2 regions of the Lentibacillus halophilus genome follow, and region 1 is predicted to be linked to the other one. Evidence: riboswitches for the same ligand, from Rfam matches in the RefSeq annotation. Region 1 holds a riboswitch; the other holds the start of a gene.
What was found. Region 1 has a riboswitch for S-adenosylmethionine ahead of metK (methionine adenosyltransferase). Riboswitches for the same ligand answer to the same signal wherever they lie in the genome.

Region 1 (3,205 bases):
GAATCGGATAGCGTTGTAAATTTGTGGTTCTTTTTTCTCGGAAAGATTAATGCACTTGGCATAGCATCCGCCCTCGATGTTAAAGACGCCATTCGGACTCCAGCCATGTTCATCGTCGCCGACCAGACGCCGGTTCGGGTCCGCAGACAGCGTTGTTTTGCCAGTTCCGGATAGACCGAAAAACAGAGCTACATCCCCTTCATGGCCAATGTTGGCCGAGCAGTGCATGGGCAATACATCAGACTTTGGAAGTAGATAGTTCATAACCGAAAAAATGGATTTTTTAATTTCTCCGGCATATTCGGTTCCGCCGATCAACACAATTCGTTTTTTGAAGGAAATGAAAACGAAAACTTCGGAATTCGTTCCATCGGTTTCCGGATCCGCTTTGAATGTCGGTGCCGATATCACGGTGAATTGCGACTGATGTTCGGCCAATTCCTTCTCTGTCGGTGTGATGAACAGCTGGCGGGCGAACAGATTATGCCATGCATATTCCGTAATGACTTGAAGCGGGAGCCGAAAATTTTCATCTGCTCCTGCAAAGCCGCGGAAATGAAACAGCTCATTTTTGTTGCGCAAGTAGGTCGTTACTTTTTCCAACAGATGATCAAAGGTGGCTTCATCGATGGATTGGTTCACTTTTCCCCAATCCACATCGTCACTGGTTTCGTCATGGACAATATACTTATCATCCGGGGAGCGTCCGGTGTACTTGCCTGTATGAGCGCTGACAGCTCCTGTTGCACTTAAAGTACCTTCCTCACGGGATAAAATCACTTCAACCAATTGTGAAACAACTAAATTTGTCTTTATGTGCGGGTGTGTCAATAAATCGCTCGTAATCATTGTGTCTTCTTTCGTTTTCATTTGTGATACCTGCCTTTTAACATGATATTGAAAACCAATCACCAACGTAATCTGATTATTAGTATAACACATTTCACTTAATAGTCCATACTAATTTTACAATATTTATATGAAAATTTTTTGTCAGTGTTCATGTTGAAAGCAAGCAGGATTGGTTGACATCGCATAGGGAATTCGGTACGATAAACGTCGAGCGGATACTCTCTTATTTGGAGCGGTGGAGGGACAGCCCCGATGAAACCCGGCAACCGTCACAATAGGTGAAAAGGTGCTAATCTGGTACAAGGTTGAATCCTTGAATGATAAGAGTGAAAGGCTTCATTCCTTTCCTCATGATGCAGGAAAGGTTTTTTTGTTTAAGTCAATCAAAAACCGTATCATAAACGTGAACCATATAGAGTTGCGCACCACGTTGTAAGGGAGGACAAGCCCGCATGGGTATGAAACGTCGATTATTCACATCGGAATCGGTGACAGAAGGCCATCCGGATAAAATGAGTGATCAAATATCCGATGCCATACTGGATGAAATACTTGCCAAAGACCCCAATGCCCGGGTCGCCTGTGAAACCATGGTTACGACAGGAATGGTACTGGTTACCGGCGAAATTACGACAACAACGTATGCCGATATTCCCACCATTGTACGTCAGACCATTAAAGATATAGGTTACACACGTGCCAAATTCGGCCTTGATGCTGATACATGCGCCGTGCTCACAGCCATTGATGAGCAGTCACCCGATATTGCCGGTGGTATTGATAACGCCCTGGAAGCTCGCGAAGGAAACATGAGTGATGAGGAAATCGACGCCATTGGTGCCGGCGACCAAGGGCTCATGTTTGGTTATGCCTGTGATGAAACAGAAGAATTAATGCCGTTATCCATTTCACTGGCGCACAAACTCGCCAAACAGCTGACCAATGCCCGCGAAGAACATAGTTTGGACTACTTGCGTCCCGATGGAAAAACGCAGGTGACCGTTGAATATGCAGACGATGGCAAACCGGAACGGATCGATACCATCGTCATTTCCGCCCAGCATCACGAGGACATATCAGTCGAACGGATTGAATCGGATTTGATTGACCAAGTTATTCGCCCGATTGTCCCGGCTCATTTACTGGATGAGAAGACGTATTACATCATCAACCCAACCGGTCGTTTCGTTATCGGTGGTCCGCAAGGCGATGCCGGCCTCACTGGACGAAAAATTATCGTCGATACGTATGGTGGTTACGCACGTCATGGCGGCGGTGCTTTCAGTGGCAAAGATTCGACGAAAGTGGATCGCTCGGCCGCATACGCAGCAAGATATGTTGCCAAAAATATTGTCGCTGCTGGTCTGGCACAATCGTGCGAGGTGCAACTGGCGTATGCAATCGGTGTTGCCGAGCCCGTATCGATTTCGGTGGATACATTCGGTACCGGTATGGTGGATGAGGGCCCCCTTGTAGATGCCATTCGCAGCGTATTTGATCTTCGTCCGGCAGGCATCACCCGCATGCTTGATTTGCGCAAGCCCATGTTCAAAAACACAGCCGCATACGGTCATTTCGGACGAACGGACATGTTATTCCCGTGGGAAAAAGCCGACAAAGTCGACGAATTGCAAGCGCTCGTCAAAGTAAAAAAATAGCGTGGTTTCAAAGGCAATCAACCACGCTTGAAGACGAAGCAGCTGGGATAATGCATAGAGTGAGAGAAAAATCCGAATGATGATTTAGAACGTTTCTTTTAAACTTTGAATCAGTCCGGATTTTTCTTTTTATCATATCATCGGTTTTTGCCTCCAAACAGCAAAGGAAAAATACGTAGTCCAGTAAAGAGCCAAAACGGGCTCATCTCTTATTTTTCAGAGTGATTTCAGAAATCACGAAAAAGATAACGTATTGTTAAATAAAATCGTATGGTATGCTACGTTGTTTATGGCGATTCCTGCTCCACTAGTTCCATAATCTCATTATTGTCATTCATAAAGGCGACAAGGGGCTTATAGCTTTTTAATTCATCACTTGAAACGAGCGCGTAGGAAATGATAATAATGATATCGTCTTTTTGTACGAGCCGTGCTGCGGCCCCGTTGAGACAAATGACGCCCGACCCTCGTTCACCGGAAATGATATAGGTTTCCAAACGGGCACCATTATGGTTATTGACGATTTGCACTTTTTCGTGTGGGAGCATGTCAAGTTGATCCAGGATGTCCTGGTCAATTGTTACACTTCCGACATAGTTTAGATCCGCCTCTGTGACGCGTGCTTGGTGTATTTTACTTTTCATCATCGTACGAAACATCTCGCCTGCCTCCTAGTCGTATCGGGTGATGATGTC
Region 2 (3,205 bases), 1.0 Mb from region 1:
CACTGCTGCTTCGGAGGCGCACAGCTTCGTCATACGCATTTTTTCCGGAAATAACGGTAATACCCGCCTCGGCAGCTTTGTTCACTGTTTTCGTCGCAGGTTGGGAATGCTGTATCCACACTATTTTTCCATTGAGCCGCGTGAGTTCGTCGATCCGTTCCGGTGCAAGTTCATTGTCGGCGATCAACACGGCGTCGATAATATCCGGGCTGCCTTCATCCTTCGCGATGGACGGGGCGTCGGATGCGGGTGCATTGACGTGGATAATTTGGAAACCCAGCGTCTTAAGCTGATGCGCTGCCGCCCATGCACTGTCCGTTTGATCATCACTGATGAGTGCGATCGTTTTTTGGCGTAAGCCTCCACCGGTGCGGTCGAACGGCGATGCAAGCAGCCAGCTGATGGCGTCTTCTTCCGTCGTCTGAATCGTCGGTTCCTCGCCGGTTGCTTTAACAATGGCCTGGTCAAGATCAGCAAGGATATCCGATGTGGATTCCAGTCCAACTGACAGACGGACAAGTTCTTCGGAAACGCCGCTTTTAACCAAATCCTCGTCGCTGAGTTGCTGATGGGTGGTCGATGCCGGATGGATAATTAACGATTTCGCATCACCGACATTGGCAACGTGGGACCAGAGTGTGACGTTGTCGATCAGTTTTCTTCCGGCGTCACGTCCGCCTTTAATGCCAAATGTAATAATTGATCCGTACCCGTTTTGCAAATACTTATTCGCCGTTTCATGGGCGGGGTGATCGGACAGACCCGGATAATTAACCCACTCGACGGCCGGGTGCCCCTGCAGGTACCGAGCAACGTATTTAGCATTCTCATTATGACGCTCGATTCGCAAATGCAGTGTTTCGAGACCTTGCAGAAGTAAAAAGGCGTTATACGGGCTCAGGCAGGCACCGATGTCTCGGAGCATTTGAACGCGCAATTTGGTGCCAAAAGCCGTCGGTCCGAGATCAGCATACCGCAAGCCGTTATAACTATCATCCGGTTCCGTGAATTCCGGGAAGTTGCCATTCGCCCAATTGAATCGGCCTCCGTCAACGACAACACCGGCAATCGACGTGCCATGGCCACCAATCCATTTCGTTGCTGAATGGACAACCACATCCGCACCCCACGTAAGCGGTTTGGTAACATACGGTGTTGCAAACGTATTGTCGATAATCAGAGGAATGCCATGATCATGAGCTATACCGCTGATGGTTTCCAGATCAAGCACATTCAGGCTCGGGTTGGTGATAATTTCGCCAATGACTGCTTTTGTTTGATCTGTTATGGCGTTTTTAATGCTCTCCGGATCCGTCCCGTCGACAAATGAAACTTGAATGCCATATTTGGGCAGTGTGTTGGCAAAAAGGTTGTATGTGCCACCGTACAGGTTGCTGTCGGATATGATGTGATCGCCGCTTCCGGCAATGGTCATAATCGCCATAGTAATGGCTGCCATGCCCGAGGAGGTAGCAACAGCAGCTGAGCCATCCTCTAGAAGCGCCATACGTTGTTCAAATGCATCGATGGTTGGGTTGGTGATACGGGTATAAATATTTCCCGGTTCAGCCAAACCAAACACATTTTGCGCATGCTCGGAATCCCGAAACACATAGGACGTCGTCTGATGGATGGGCACCGCCCGTGATCCTGTTGACGGGTCAGGTTCCTGTCCTCCGTGAAGCAGTTGTGTTTCCTGGTTGTTACGATGAAAATCACTCATCAATAATTCCTCCTTTAATAGTAAGTGTTATGACTTTGTCTGGAGGAAGAGGTGCAATAAAAACCCCCTCTTCCATAAGAGAAGAGGGGTTTTTGTATGTAACCGTCCTCCTCTTATCTTCAGATCTCTCCGACCTGTAGGATGTAGCACCTTGCAACGCATATGCCTTGCCGGTTGCCGGGCTTCACTGGGCCTATTCCCTCCACCGCTCTTGATAAGAGATGTTATTATTAATTTAGTGAATATTATAAACATATATGTGTGTAAACGTCAACAGATAAAGGAAAATAAACAGAGGTGCGACTTTTTCTTTTCTGTATGACAGACTGGTAAATGCATATTTTAAAAATGTCAACGTTATACACATACCAGCGCGGTAAAAATTATGCTATAGTAAGGGTATTGGTATTTGAAAAAGTGAGGTTTTGTCGTTGGGTGTCTGGTCATTGTTTGTTTGGGGGATACTGGTATTTAATATTGCGCTGGCACTGACGATTATTTTCCTGGAGCGCAAGGATGCAACGTCGACGTGGGCATGGCTAATGGTACTCATGTTTATTCCGATTGCCGGATTTATATTATATTTAATTTTTGGAAGACGTATTAGCCGTGAGCGCATTTTTACGTGGGACACCAAAAGCAAACTTGGTGTGAAAACGTCGGTGCAGAATCAACTGCGTGCTATGGAAGAGAATCGTTTTTCATTTAAACACAAGGGGCTGACGGCCTACAAAAATCTTTTTTATATGCATTTGCACAATGATGACGCCATATTTACACAGGATAATAGTGTCCGGATTTTTACAGATGGGGAGGAAAAATTTTCAGCTTTATTGGACGATCTGGAACATGCCCAGGACCATATTCATCTGCTGTATTATACCCTCCGTCATGACCAGCTGGGTATGTCCATTGCCAATATTTTAATTAAAAAGGTACAGCAGGGAATTGACGTGCGGGTGTTGTACGATGATCTGGGATCCCGCGGCATTAGTAAAAAATTTGTGCGGCGCCTGCGCAATGCCGGTATTGAAATCGAATCATTTTTTCCGGCGAAAATCCCGAAAATCAATTTGAAGATCAATTACCGAAATCATCGTAAACTCGCTATCATTGATGGGCAAATTGGTTATATCGGTGGTTTTAATATTGGTGATGAATACCTCGGACACAATAAAAAATTCGGATACTGGCGTGATACACACTTGCGTATATGCGGTGATGCGGTTGCCCAGATGCAAACGCGCTTTGTTCTTGATTGGAATCAGGCATCTCGAAATGACATTCCGTATGATAAACGGTACTATGATTATGAGCCGTGCGGCGATGTGGGTGTGCAGATTGTCTCCAGCGGGCCAGACTCCGAATGGGAACAGATCAAAAATGGCTACATAAAAATGATTATGTCCGCAAAAGAGTATGTCTACATTCAGACGCCTTATTTCATTCCCGATGAGAGCCTGCAGGATACACTGCGCATTG

Region 2: linked by a shared signal. The riboswitch ahead of ACZ5Q7_RS03495 (PLP-dependent aspartate aminotransferase family protein) and the one ahead of metK (methionine adenosyltransferase) in region 1 are both predicted to bind S-adenosylmethionine.

The regions. Positions count from the first base shown of each region.
Region 1 is NZ_AP043750.1:2,746,740-2,749,944, reverse strand. It holds gene pckA (phosphoenolpyruvate carboxykinase (ATP)) at 1-870, opposite strand, end outside; SAM riboswitch class I at 1,073-1,179, shown strand; gene metK (methionine adenosyltransferase) at 1,305-2,510, shown strand; gene panD (aspartate 1-decarboxylase) at 2,798-3,169, opposite strand; gene panC (pantoate--beta-alanine ligase) at 3,182-3,205, opposite strand, start outside.
Region 2 is NZ_AP043750.1:767,688-770,892, reverse strand. It holds gene ACZ5Q7_RS03495 (PLP-dependent aspartate aminotransferase family protein) at 1-1,723, opposite strand, end outside; SAM riboswitch class I at 1,834-1,944, opposite strand; gene cls (cardiolipin synthase) at 2,155-3,205, shown strand, end outside.